DNA from 3 places in the Shewanella sp. GutCb genome. Region 1 is predicted to be linked to each of the others. Evidence: predicted binding sites of a transcription regulator. Region 1 holds the regulator's gene; each other region holds the start of a gene.

Region 1 (4,855 bases):
AATAAGGTCAATTTCTTTATTGAGGGTACGAGCCAAGTCTCTCACCACACGAGGAAAACGGCCAAAGACTTTCTTAATCGGTTGCATACGCGTTTTCATTACCGCGCCTTGCAAGTCAGCGGTAACCAAGTCTAGGTTTGCCAGTGCCTTCGACATCTCTTCGTCATCACGGGAGACTCCAAGGCTCAACAAGCGATTACGAACCAGTACTAACTCACCGACCATGTTCATTATCTGATCAAGTCTTGAAGTATCGACGCGTACCGTCGTTTCTGCTTGCGGGGTATTAGCCGCAGGCTTAGCTTTGGCTTGAACCGCGGGTTTTGGTGTTGGAGCGACCACAGCTGCTTGCTGTGACGTGGTAATGGCTTGCACTACGGGCGCAGAACTTGCTTGCGATGCTTGAGTGACTTCAGTCACCGCTCCTGGACTACTGCCAGCACCATGAAGTTCATCAAGTAAGCGTTCAAACTCATCGTCGCTGATTTCATCAGAGTCCACAACGTGCGCGGGTTCTGCTACAACGGCTGGCGCTGAGGGGGCTTTAAACTGACCCGAGCCATGCAATTCATCAAGTAACGATTCAAACTCGTCGTCGGTGATGTCACTAGTACTTGCGCTCGCTACATTAACGCTATCAGCCGCGGCATTCGCGCTAGGGCTATTACCATTGCCATGCAAAGCATCGAGCAAAGCTTCAAATTCAGCGTCGTTGATGTCGTCAATACTGCCGCCACTGGTAATGTCTACTGCCGCTGTAATAGGGGCAACAACGGTTTCGATAATCGTTGCTTCTTCAACACCTGCAGTTGTTTGATCCGCTTGAGCATCCGCTAACTCTGAAGGCAATAATTGCCCTGCACTGAGTGTTTTAAGCTGCGCTAACAAGTTCGGATCCGCTGGAGACTGAGGCTGATCCGCCTGAGTTTCAGCAAACATAGTATTGATGGCATCGACCGCTTGTAAAATAACGTCCATTAAATTAGCACTGACTTGTCGCTTGCCAGTACGCAATAGATCGAAGGTATTTTCAGCTTCATGGCAAACATCTACCATTGGAGTCAAACTGAGGAAACCCGCACCACCTTTTACCGTGTGGAACCCTCTAAAAATGGCATTGAGCAGATCGGTATCGTCAGGGTTATTTTCTAACGTGACTAGTTGTTCTTGTAGAAGCTCTAAAATCTCACCGGCTTCGATCAAAAAGTCCTGCAGTATCTCTTCATCAACATCAAAGGACATTCTTTTGACTCCTTTAAAAACCTAAGCTCGAAAGCAGATCGTCAACTTCATCTTGACCCGTCACAACATCCTGACGTTTTTCTGCATTCATAATAGGACCTTCAGCTTCAACATCGAGCAAGGGTGTACTTTCTGCAATTGACGCAGGTTGCTCACCAAAGACGGTTAACATAGAAACCAAGCTACTTTCCACTTCTCTGACGAGTTCAATTACACGACGGATCATTTGGCCAGTGAGGTCTTGGAAGTCTTGTGCTAGTAGTATTTGATTAAGCAGTTCTCTGACTCGACTTGCGTCCGATTCACTTCTATCTACAAATTGTTGAATATCATGGCACAGAGCTTTAAATTCATTTAATGGCAGTTCACGGCGCATGAGTTTGTCCCAAGCCGGTTTCACTGCCTGAATATTATCACTTAATGCATTTGCTAAAGGTAAACACTCTTCAACCGCATCCATGGTCTTATTAGCCGCTTGCTCTGTCATCTCGATGACATAGGTCAAACGCTCTTTGGCATCTGGAATTTCGGTATTCGCTAGCTCTACCAAGCGGTTGTCCACTTGAAAGTCTACGATAGCACTGTGAAGTTGGCGCGTTAAACGGCCCACTTCATCGAAGAGTTCTTTTTGAATAGGTGAAGCTATTTCTCTCACCAATTCATCGGCTTGTGCTTGCTCGCCATCACGAAGTAACGCGACGAGACTCTCAGCTTGCTCGAGAGTAATGAGCCCTGAAGTATATTGCTGCATTGCTCATCCTTGCTTAACCTAAGCGCTCAAAAATCTTCTCTAATTTTTCTTTTAGCGTTGCTGCAGTAAAGGGTTTAACTACATACCCATTTACCCCAGCTTGCGCGGCTGCAATAATCTGCTCGCGTTTAGCTTCCGCTGTCACCATCAGTACTGGAAGGTGCTTTAAGTTATCATCGGCACGAATCGCCTTTAATAAGTCAATACCTTGCATTCCAGGCATGTTCCAGTCGGTGACGACAAAATCGAAATCACCCTTCTGTAACATAGGTAAGGCTGTCGAACCGTCATCTGCTTCTTGGGTATTATTAAATCCCAAGTCTCGCAACAAGTTCTTGATGATACGTCTCATTGTTGAAAAATCATCAACAACAAGAATCTTCATATTCTTGTTCAAGGTTTCCTCCGCGGAGCTTATTTTTTATGTTCGTTTATTGTTATGTTTGCGTCCAGTGCTTGAGTTTACCTTTGAGTCTTAGCATCGCCTGACTATGGATCTGGCTAACTCTAGACTCACTGACCTCAAGAATGGCCCCAATCTCTTTTAAATTTAATGCTTCATCGTAATACAATGACAATACCAGCGCATCTCGTTCTGGTAATAGCTTTATCCCCGCCACTAATGCTGAATGAAATTCAACTTTAGCTAACGACTCATAGGCTACATCATCTTGGTTATCGTCGTGGTTAACCACATCAACGGCAACGCCTAAATCTTCTATCCCGACCACTTTACCCACAGACACATCATTCAAAATTCTGTAGTAATCTTCGAGCGGCATCTCTAGTCGCTCGGCGATTTCGGGATCACGTGCATCACGCCCAAGCTCTTGGCCTAATTCATCAATCACTTGTGCAACGCGACGTTGATTACGATGTACCGATCTAGGTACCCAATCGCCGCGTCTTATTTCATCTAACATAGAGCCACGAATTCTGATCCCGGCAAAGGTTTCAAATTTCGCGCCTTTACTACCATCAAACTTCGATGAAGCCTCTAACAGCCCCATCATACCCGCTTGCAGTAAATCATCTAACTGCACCGACGCCGGTAAGCGCGCCAATAAATGATGGGCAATTCTTTTTACTAGCGGTGCATACTGTTCAACGATAGAGGTCTTATTATCAAAACGAGTATACGCGGCCGCTTTATTCACCAGACTTATCCTCTTGATAATCAGGACGTTGCACCAATCGTTCAACAAAGAACTCTAGGTGTCCACCTGGTTGAGAAGGTATAGGCCAGCTCAATATTTTATTCGCGAGTCCATGATAAGCAATCGCTGCTGGAGACTTAGGAAACATCTCCACAATCAACTTTTGCTTTCTGACAGACTTACGTAAATTCTCATCGAAAGGTACAGTCGCGACCAACTCAAGGGCAACATCCAGAAATCTGTCTGTTACTTTACTTAACTTGGCGAATAGCTCCATCCCTTCTCGCAAACTCCGCACCATATTGGCGACAATTTTGAAACGGAACACACCGTGTTCGCGGCTCAAAATTTTAATCAATGCATAGGCATCGGTAATCGACGTTGGTTCATCACACACCACAATTAACACATCTTGTGATGCACGAGAAAAACTCAGCACCATGTCGGAAATACCCGCTGCGGTATCCACAATTAAGATGTCAAACTGGGTTTTCATCTCACTAAAGGCACGAATTAAACCCGCATGCTGTGCCTGAGTCAGTTCGACCATAGATTGAGTGCCAGAAGTCGCTGGAATGATCCCAATGCCTTTTGGTCCTCTTAAGATGACATCATCTAATTCGGCATCTCCAGACAAAACATGAGATAAATTTTTATCTGCGCGCAAACCTAGCATCACATCGACGTTCGCTAGACCCAAATCCGCGTCCAAAACCACGACACGTTTGCCCTTTTCTGCTAACGCGACAGCCGTGTTAATTGACACGCTGGTTTTACCAACGCCACCTTTACCACCTGATACGGCGATAACTTTTACTTTTGCATTGTTTGGCTGATTCATCATACGTAAACCGCTTGCTTGATCGGGAGTCATGTTTTTACTCGAATGCATGGGTCATCTCTTGTGACCGTTCACTATTATGTAATGGTTCTAATTGTTCGTTATCTAACACCGCTAATGCTCGATTGGCTAAAGCTAATGTGTCAGCCACTTGCATATCTTCTGGAACGCGTTGTCCATCGGTCACATAACTCAAAGGTAACCCACTTTGGATCAATACACTTAGCGCTGGCGCTAATGACACTGATTCATCTAACTTCGTCAGTACCGCGCCGGAAAGCGGGATACGGGTAAACTGTTTTACAGCATCTTCTAATACGCGACGCTGACCAGTGGCAGACATTACCAGATAACTACGGATAGGTATTCTGCTATTTGCAGTTAAATTATCGAGTTGCTGGAAGAGTCGCAGATCTCGCTGCCCCATGCCTGCGGTATCAATCAAAACCAACTTACGATTTCTAAATTGATACAGAATCTGTTCTAACTCATGAGAATCATGAGCCTGCTTAACTGGACAGCCCATTATTTTGCCATAGGTTGCCAATTGCTCAAAGGCACCAATGCGATAATGGTCCGTGGTAATCAGTCCGACTTGATCTGAGCCATGATGCGCGGCAAATCTGGCCGCCAATTTGGCAATTGTCGTCGTTTTACCCACCCCAGTTGGGCCCACAAATGCCACAACACCACCTTGACGCACAATATCGTCGCCTTGGTTGTCGAGTAAATTCGCTAAACTACGCGGTAAAGAGGCCACTAATTCTGCTGGACTGTAATGTTCACTCAAACTTGACAATTTTTTGGCGATTGCGGGTGAAAACTCAGCTTCAAGCAATTTGCTTTCTAACATTGCGCCGACAG
Region 2 (4,855 bases), on a different contig from region 1:
CGCCAAGGAAAAGGGTGGATCCCACCTTTTTGACGGATGGTGTGCATTCTTTCACGACGACCCGTTAAGATTTTATGCGGGTAAGCTTGGTGGCCTACATCCCAAATTAATCGATCGAATGGTGTGTTATAGACGTAATGAATGGCCACAGTCAGTTCAACTGTGCCAAGTCCTGAGGCAAAATGGCCACTTGATTTAGCCACTGACTTCAAAAGGAAACCTCGAAGTTCGTCAGCCAGTTGTGGCAGAACGGCTTGAGGGAGCTGTCTTAGCTCATCAGGGGTGTTTGCCTGTGCAAGCACAGGGAATTGAGAAATATCAAAACTCATAACGAGATTCTTTGTCTTTTATTAAACTCTTCGCTCAATGATATAACGGGCGAATTCGGCAATTAACTGGCTATTGTATGGTAATTTAGCCAGCGCTGATAGTGCGTCCTCAATCAAACTTGTAGCAGTTTTTTGGGCGCCCTCTAAACCAAGCAACTTTGGATAAGTGCTCTTATTTGAATCTGTGTCAGAACCTTGAGGTTTTCCAAGCTCTTCGGTACTGGCAATAATATCTAATACATCGTCTTGTACTTGAAACGCGAGACCAATGGCATCGGCGAAATCAAGTAAAGCTTGTCGCTCTTCATCATTAACTTGAGCGGCAATAATGGCAAATTCGACTGCGCAACGGATCAATGCACCTGTTTTAAGCTGATGCAGCTGAATCAGTGTTGCAAGCTCTATCTGTTTATTTGTCGCCCTTAAATCCATCGCTTGGCCACCACACATGCCATTATACCCAGAGGCATTCGCTAAGGCTTTAACCATCGCTAAATTCTGTGATGGGGTGATGTTTTTGATGGGCTCACTGATGATTTCAAATGCAAGTGCCTGTAAAGCATCACCTGCTAAAATAGCCGTCGCTTCATCATAGGCAATATGCACTGTTGGCTGGCCACGACGAAGTGCATCATTATCCATAGCGGGTAGGTCGTCATGGATGAGAGAGTAGGCGTGAACACATTCGATTGCCGCAGCGCATTCATCCAAGGTCTCAAGCTTAACTTTTAGCATATCGCCAATAGCATAGACGAGAAATGGCCTAATACGTTTCCCGCCAATTAATGCGCCATGTTTCATGGCCGCTTTTAGACGAGGATCGGTATCGGCAAGTGCATCTATACGAGATGACAGCTGAAGATTAATGCGTTGTTGGTATTTACCAAGTGCCTCTGCTAACAATTACTCACCCTCTATTTCATAAGGCTTTAAGGTGTCGACACCTTCATCCGTCATTAACACCGCTACTTTTTGCTGTGCATTTTCAAGCTTACTCTGACTATTTCTTACCAGTTTAATTCCACGTTCGAACTGTTTTAACGCATCATCGAGGGACACATCGCCGTGTTCTAAGTCCGCAACGATTTTTTCTAATTCGGAAAGCGATTCTTCAAAAGAGAGATTTTCAGGTTTTTTTGCCACGATGATGATTCCTAGAATTAAGCGATACACAAAGTATATCAGCAGGGCACAAGGGTCAAACTAAGCCGTTGAGTATTTGCGTGAAAGCACGCTTTCGTGCATAAATTCCGCTATCGGCTTGTTACTGCAATACGTTGTTTATGTAGTTGGGATCTATTTTAACGGAAATAGCGCAACAATTGCGGGAAATATCACTCAAGAGATCTTAACTTCGGTCGCTATATAAGGTGCAATATTGAAAATTTGTACGCTATTTAGCCGTTTGTTTAGTTGGTGCTTGCTGTCACAGTGAAGGCGTAATATTGTCGCTATTGTTTTTGAGTAGACGCTTGCGTGTGAGTTTTGAATGTTGTTAGCATTCGATTGAAGTTGTATAGCGAATAGATTGGTATTTGAGGAGCGGTTTTGGATTTAGCAACCCTAATAGGACTGATTGGCGCGTTTGGGTTTGTTATCATGGCGATGGCAAGTGGCGGCGGGATCGGTATTTTCATCAATGTACCTTCTATCTTAATTGTGATGATTGGTTCGTTATTTGTCGTAATGATGAAATATAACCTCAAGCAATTTTTAGGCTCTGCTAAAATTGCAGCCAAAGCATTTATTTTTAAAATCGATAAACCTGAAGAACTGATTGAACAGTCTATTACGATGGCTGATGCCGCACGAAAAGGTGGTTTTTTAGCGTTGGAAGAGGCTGAGATTAGCAACAGCTTTATGCAAAAAGCGATTGATATGTTAGTCGACGGTCATGATGGCGATGTTGTCAGAGACGCACTTGAAAAAGATATCGCGCTCACCGAAGAACGCCATAAAACCGGGATTGGTATTTTTAAATCGATAGGCGATGTTGCGCCAGCAATGGGCATGATTGGTACGCTAATTGGACTCGTGGGCATGTTGTCAAACATGGATGATCCTAAATCGATTGGTCCAGCAATGGCGGTTGCACTGCTGACGACGCTGTATGGCGCCGTGGTCGCTAACATGGTGGCGATCCCCATTGCCGATAAATTATCGCTTCGAATGAACGAAGAGATGCTAAACCGTAATTTGATTATGGATGCCGTATTGGCTATTCAAGATGGTCAAAACCCTCGAGTCATTGAAGGTTTCCTCAAAAATTATCTCTCTGAAAAGTCTCGTACCATCAATACCATGGACGGAGCATAGCGCGATGGCTAAAAAAGCCAAATGTGAATGTCCACCTGCTGGTGCGCCGCTTTGGTTAGCCACGTTTGCTGATTTAATGTCTCTGCTAATGTGTTTCTTTGTGTTGCTGTTGGCTTTTTCTGAAATGGACGTGATGAAGTTCAAGCAGATTGCGGGTTCAATGAAGTATGCATTTGGGGTACAGAATAAAGTCGAAGTGAAAGATATTCCCAAAGGGACATCGGTGATTGCATTAGAGTTTAGACCGGGCCGCCCAGAATCGACTCCAATTGAAATTATTAATCAGCAAACCAATGAAATGACCGAGCCCATGCTAGAGTTTCAAGCGGGTGAAGATGATAGTGCTGGCGGTGTACAGCAGCAACGCGGTCAACAGCGAGGCGGTGAATCATCGTCGACAGCGCAAGAGCAAGAAGATGCAAAAGCGTTAGCTAAATCAACCGCAGATTCTGAAAGCGAAGCGAAAAAAGCAGAAGCTGCTGCGCAGGATAAAATCAATCAACAAGTTAAGAAGATGGCTCAAGAGCTCAACAAAGAGATTGTTGATGGTGCCATTGAAATTGAGTCGCTAGGTCAACAGATTATTATTCGGATCCGTGAGAAAGGCGCATTTGCGTCAGGCTCAGGCTTTTTGCAGCCACGCTTTAAGCCGATTGTTAGGCGTGTTGGCGAGTTACTAAAAGATGTTCCCGGTATTGTAACGGTGTCAGGACACACAGATGATTTAAATATCTCAAATGAGTTGTATAGCTCAAATTGGGATCTATCCAGTAAACGTGCCGTCGCAGTCACCCATGAAATGATTAAAGTAGCAGGTTTTGATCAGCAGCGGCTAAAAGTGGTGGGGATGGCTTCGACTGCGCCGTTAGTTGAAAACAACTCTCAGGCCAATAGAGCACGTAATCGCCGTGTTGAAATTGCTATCGAACAAGGTAAGCCTAAAGAGTCAGACGAAATCCAAGTTTCCCCGTAATACTCAATCTGATCCTCGATAAATTGTTGCTATTACATCGATGGCAACAATCGTAGTTTTGCCCATTGTTGGATTTTAGCAGGCTGTGAACGTTCGGGATCTTATCATCAAGAGTGAGCGCTCACTTTATGGCTGTTATTGTTTACGCTGTACACAGAGTGGCTACTTTCCTACCCCATTAATCGTCAGCTTTATATCCTTATTGAGCATAAGTGCGATATTCATGGTCTCAGTTTGCAATATATCGTGGATAATGTCTGATCTGATATACGCAATTGTGCTTGGATATTGTTATAATCTCGCCATTGCTGTTTAAACTTGTTCCCGCGGAAGACCAATGAAATTTATCGTAAAACTGTTTCCTGAAATCATGATGAAAAGCAAGCCGGTAAGAATGCGCTTTACCAAAATGCTTGAAACCAATATTCGTAATGTACTTAAAAAAGTAGATGAGTCTGCGAAAGTACAGCGCCAATGGGACAAAATCATGGTTATGGTGCCAGATGATAGACCCGATTTGGTTGAAGCCTTTGCTGAACGCCTCGCTTGTATTCCTGGTATTGCGCATGTGCTGCAAGTCGAAGTGAGCACCTTTGAATCTATGGATGATATCTATCAGCAAACATTGGCAGTCTATAAAGAAGAACTCGCAGGTAAGACGTTCTGCGTGCGTGTTAAGCGTGTTGGTAAACATGACTTTAACTCAATTGAAGTTGAACGTTATGTTGGTGGTGGGCTAAACCAATTTACTGAAGCTGCTGGCGTTCGCTTGAAAAATCCAGATATAACGGTAAATCTCGAAATTGATAACGAGCAACTTTACCTTGTTGATAAGCGTATTCCAGGCCTTGGTGGTTACCCCATGGCCACTCAAGAAGATGTGTTGTCATTAATCTCAGGTGGTTTTGACTCTGGTGTGTCGAGTTATCAATTCATAAAGCGTGGTTCTCGTACCCATTATTGTTTCTTTAACTTAGGTGGCGATCAACACGAAATTGGTGTTAAGCAGGTGGCTTACCATTTGTGGCAGAAATACGGTGAATCACATCGAGTTAAGTTTATCTCTGTGCCGTTCGATCCCGTTGTACAAGAAATTTTAGAACGCGTCGATAATGGGCAAATGGGCGTTGTGCTTAAGCGTATGATGATGCGCGCAGCAGCCCGTGTTGCTGATAAAATGGGTATTCAAGCATTAGTGACAGGGGAAGCGATGGGGCAGGTTTCTAGCCAGACGTTG
Region 3 (4,855 bases), on a different contig from region 1:
TTGGCGCGTGATAATCGGTCTTAAAGTAGAACGTCGATTTATCATTACCAATAAAGCTGTATTCCGCTTCCAAGTCAGGGATAAGTTCAACCATCTCGGCTTGTGGCTCTTTTAATGACTTATAAAAAAATCGATTACGACTGTCTGTCCCCTGAGAGATATAAAGCAGCAGGTAATCGCCTTTATCTGTCACTTCAATCCCAAAACCCCAATCTTTATTTTGTGGTCTTTCATATACCAAGGTGTCTTCTGCCTGACTGCTGCCTATTTTATGAAAATACACTTTCTGGTTAAAGTTAACATCGGCGAGCGCATTTCCCCCTTTGGGAGCATCATAGCGAGCGTAATAGACGCCAGTGTTTTCACTATTCCATACCGCGCTGGAAAACTTTATCCAATCTAGCTGATCAGTTAACTTTTTTCCGCTCGCAATATCGACAAAGTGCCAGGTTTGCCAATCCGAACCTGATTTAGAAACACCGTATGCTAATGTATTACCATCATCACTTACCGACGTACCCGACAGTGCAATTGTACCGTCAGATGAAAACGTATTTGGGTCCAATAACACTTTCTCGTTACCCTTTGCATCTTTCACAAATAAAACAGACTGTGCTTGCAGGCCATTATTGCGATAGTAAAAGGTGTTAGTGCCCTTTTCATTTGGTGCTGAAATTTTTTCAAAGTTCCACAGTTCAGTAATACGATCAACAATCGCTTGTTTGTTTTCAATCGCCCCTAAGTAAGCTTTACCGTCTTGCTGTTGCTGCTTCACCCATTGATGGGTTTTATCTGACTCAACTTCTAAAAAGCGGTAAGGATCGGCAACCTGAACACCATGAATGGTTTCAATGACACTATCTTGGTCCGCTATAACAGCTTTTTCCTGTGACTCTTCAACAGATTGAGATTGGCATCCGACGATGGCAAACCCTAATCCGATAGCCAATAACTGTCTTTTGGCAAAAAAAGAATTAATTCGCATTATTTGTATCCCTGATTCACTTATCCGTAGCACAACAGAACAGCCTGACTAGGTAAGCTTTTTTATTAAGTTGGCATAAATAGCCATTTTCAAGATGCACTATACAAACTAATAAAAAACAGCGCAAAAGTTTGTTATCGCCTAAGCTGACCTTATGCCACTCATTATTCATTATCAATCTTGCAACATAGATTAATTATATATTATGTTAAGTTATGCATAAAACGTGATTAAGCACTCAAAAAACAGTGTTTAAGCCTATATAGTTACCATCTAAACAATTTTAATTCATTAGTAAAACTAATGTTTAAGTTCAATTATTCTAGTTTGTCAGTTTACTAATCTCGCTCTATAATTCACCTCGTTTTCAGGAAGTGTCTGCCTAGCAGATTTGAAAACAAAGAACTCTAAACTTTGGTGGTTATCCACGGAAGTTACATCCCTGGTTCTTAGCTTGACTTCCTTCCTTCAATTTGTTGATTGCAAATCAAATATTTTTGCAGCCCGCTTGCTAATGTAAGCGGGCTTTTTTTTATCTTATTTTTACCAAAGCCTAAATCACAAAAAAGCCCTGCAATATATACAGGGCCTATCATTGTAGCTTGGATGAGCGAAGCGCTTAGAGCGGCTTACTTATTCTAATCACTACTCTGCGGTTTCTTGCGCGCTCATTAATAGTCAGGTTTGATGCCACATGTCTGCGCTCACCATGACCTACTGTGTGAATACGACTTTGTGGTATACCACTAGCAACAAACAAATCTTTAACGGAGTCAGCACGCTGCACCGACACCTTTTCATTTACACTGCGTCCACCATAGCTGTCGGTGTAAGCATCGATTAAGACTAGATCAACATTTTGATCATAGGCTAAATACTCTTGTACCTTACTAATTTGTGATTTAGCGTAACGCGTTAACTCGGTGCCGCCTGACTCATAAGTTAATACCGTAAAAGCAATATCTTCAAAAGAGTATGGTAATAGTGTCGATAAGCACGATTTAAATTGCGCGTATTGCCGTCTAAAGTTTACCGCCGACAAACCCACTGCAATTTTATTGGTCTCGTTGTACCAATCAGCATAATAAAACGTGGGCTGCATACCGCTTTCAAGTTCAGCCAACATTGACCATGCAGCATTGCGCGGTACTTCGCCACTAAAGTACTTTTGATAGGTGAGCTCAGTGATCTCTTTTGATACAACTCCAGGTCGCCATGCCGGCGCCATACTCATTAATGTTGCCTGCGTAACTTGATCAGGTTTAACCCACATATCCAGCGTAAAGTTCAGATTATGATCTTTACCGGCAATGCTGGTAAATACCGCTTTACCGTAGGCAGGAATATCGTGCTCAAGACGGCACATTACCGGATTATTGCCGCTCACACGCCACTGCGACTCTTCTAATGAAGCTACATATTGCTTTAAATCAGCACTGGCAAAAAATGGTAAGCATATTAATGTTGCAAAAAGAACGCTAAGCCGCATAAAACTACCCTCTATAATTGAGTCACTACACTCTATCGGCACAATATTATCTTTCTTTAGCGTATAAAATGACCAAACGCACATGACAGTCATTATCAGTTGCCCCATAATAGGCACCTGCTAACTTTTTGGAAAATTTAATGACTGACACTTTCGACCCCAACAAATTGAAAAACCGCTTTAGAGGATATTTCCCAGTGGTTATCGATGTTGAAACAGCCGGGTTCAATTCAAAGACCGACGCGCTATTAGAAATTGCAGTCACTATGTTAAAGATGGATGACGACGGCGTAATCGGATTAGATAAGACGCTGCATTATCACATTGAGCCGTTTGAAGGGTCTAACCTAGAACCCGAAGCGTTAGCATTCAACGGTATTGACCCCACTAACCCGCTTCGCGGCGCCGTGAGTGAGAAAGAAGCTTTTTTAGAAATTTTCAAAGAAGTCAAAAAAGCACAGAAAGCATCTGGATGTCATCGCAGTATTATTGTTGCCCATAATGCCGCTTTCGATCATGGTTTTGTCAGCCAAGCCATCGAGCGTAATGGTCTAAAACGTACGCCTTTCCATCCTTTTGCCACGTTTGACACAGCCGCACTCGCAGGCCTTGCCATCGGCCAAACTGTGCTGGCAAAAGCCTGCGCCATGGCGGGTATTCCGTTTGATAATAGAGAAGCACACTCAGCGTTATATGACACAGAACGCACAGCAGAACTATTCTGTTTAATCGTCAACCGTTGGAAGTCTCTAGGCGGCTGGCCATATATTGCCGATGAAACAGCCTCAGATTCAGAAGCTGAAGTTGAAGTTGAAGTGGAATCAGAAGCTGAGTCCAACTCTAAGCCAGAGTCATAGAGTCTGCTTTCATTGCTACATTAAAAGGCCGCAAATAATGCGGCTTTTTTTATGACTTGGATTTGATGGTGTCGGGGACGCTGTTCACTCATAGCAGCCGATAACCTAGCCTATAGTCACAATATAGTTTGGTCATAAGTGCGGCATAGCCAAATGCTTGTCAAAGAAACAAATTGTAGTTCCCCAGTGCAATTGAGGGCTGAGGATGACACAGTAGGTTTGAAAGCTAAACCTCCCTATTCACATTACGATAAATAGGGTAAAGCTAGAAAATGCTATAGAGACTGTTGAGTCAGTCTCTCTAATTAGGTCAAATTAACAATGCCACTGCAAATAGTTATTTTGCCCATTCAATATAAATGGGCAGTTTAATCAATCGACCTGTTTAACCTGCAAATCATCAATGTAAGACCTCAGGTTTACTTATGAGTGAATGCTTAATAAGCAGCGGCTGAACACCTTTTGAACACTTACACAATTGGCGTGTGAAATTTCAGCAGGAACACTTGGTAGGCTATGTTTTATAAGGGCATAACCGTTTTTATGATATATCCTTACGCACCATTTTTGCCTGACGATCCCGTTGACAGGTTTTGAGCTCACCGCTCACCGATAAAGAAGTCCGTTATGTTTTACACCGAAAATCCAGCCGTTAGATACCCGAAAGGGAATTTTGCCATGTGGAGCGTTTATAGCTTTACAGGGGCATCCATCATCGCCTCAATCGTGTTCTCTATGTTGTTATTTTTATCCATCGATGATGATCCATTTATGCAGGTTATGTTTGGCTCGCTTGCAGTGATTTTTGAGTTGGGTAAATTCTTTGCTTGGTATGAAGTGGGCGAACGTCAAGCTCGACGAAACTATAGTGGGATGATATTGGCCTTGGTCTTCTATGCTGTACTGGCCGTCATCTCGATCGGTGGTTCAGTGGGGGGAATAAACAGTGCCACTAACAAGGCTCAGGAGCATGCTAATGTTCATCAAAGTAAAGTAAACGCTTACAACATGCAGATTGACTCAATAGAGAAGCAGATCGAGCTTAATAACGTAGCGGCTAAAAAATACATTCAGATGGAACTTATTGCAACTGGGGTTATGCGTATTCAAAAAGAGAACGATAAACTTCGGAGCGAGCAGCAGCACTTAGCGATGGAGCGAGACAGCCTGCCGCTGATAAGCCAAGGCTCGGTCATTGGCTTGATCGATAGTCTGGCCAACGCCTTGAATGTATCGACTCAGACAGCTCAATTAAGCTTAGTAATTTTTCTCTCAGTACTCCTCGATTTTTTTGCTGCATTCTTTGTCGGATTAATAGGGGAAGAAAATCGATTCAAATACCAGTTCCGCCACACCAAGCCTATCACCATCGATGCATTCTCTATTCAGGAACTGAAGGCTCCGGACCTTCTCAGTAATTTCGAACCACATCAAGTCAGTTCGATACACTATTCCAGTGAGGTTGAAGATGTCAGTACTTCGCCCATGATGTCAAAAAGCGCTTATGAAATGGCTATTGATGCC

What was found. Region 1 encodes FliA, which starts transcription of late flagellar genes. Its sites were predicted from a motif close to CTAAAGNTNNNNNNNNNNNNGCCGATA; they were not measured.
Region 2: pomA (flagellar motor protein PomA) is a predicted target of FliA. The motif match lies at 1,667-1,693, and genes of this name have one in related genera.
Region 3: CXF86_RS17785 (flagellar protein MotY) is a predicted target of FliA. The motif match lies at 2,508-2,534, and genes of this name have one in related genera.

Annotation. Positions count from the first base shown of each region.
Region 1 covers NZ_PJBL01000004.1:26,725-31,579, forward strand. Annotated here, with positions in the region: gene CXF86_RS04880 (chemotaxis protein CheA) at 1-1,242, opposite strand, end outside; gene CXF86_RS04885 (protein phosphatase CheZ) at 1,256-1,993, opposite strand; gene cheY (chemotaxis response regulator CheY) at 2,007-2,390, opposite strand; gene CXF86_RS04895 (RNA polymerase sigma factor FliA) at 2,431-3,150, opposite strand; gene CXF86_RS04900 (MinD/ParA family protein) at 3,143-4,024, opposite strand; gene flhF (flagellar biosynthesis GTPase FlhF) at 4,029-4,855, opposite strand, start outside.
Region 2 covers NZ_PJBL01000016.1:19,647-24,501, reverse strand. Annotated here, with positions in the region: gene dxs (1-deoxy-D-xylulose-5-phosphate synthase) at 1-329, opposite strand, end outside; gene ispA ((2E,6E)-farnesyl diphosphate synthase) at 351-1,232, opposite strand; gene xseB (exodeoxyribonuclease VII small subunit) at 1,233-1,472, opposite strand; gene pomA (flagellar motor protein PomA) at 1,878-2,645, shown strand; gene CXF86_RS08645 (flagellar motor protein MotB) at 2,650-3,618, shown strand; gene thiI (tRNA uracil 4-sulfurtransferase ThiI) at 3,956-4,855, shown strand, end outside.
Region 3 covers NZ_PJBL01000029.1:1,298-6,152, forward strand. Annotated here, with positions in the region: gene CXF86_RS17780 (prolyl oligopeptidase family serine peptidase) at 1-985, opposite strand, end outside; gene CXF86_RS17785 (flagellar protein MotY) at 1,605-2,474, opposite strand; gene rnt (ribonuclease T) at 2,615-3,331, shown strand; gene CXF86_RS17795 (Preprotein translocase subunit SecY) at 3,959-4,855, shown strand, end outside.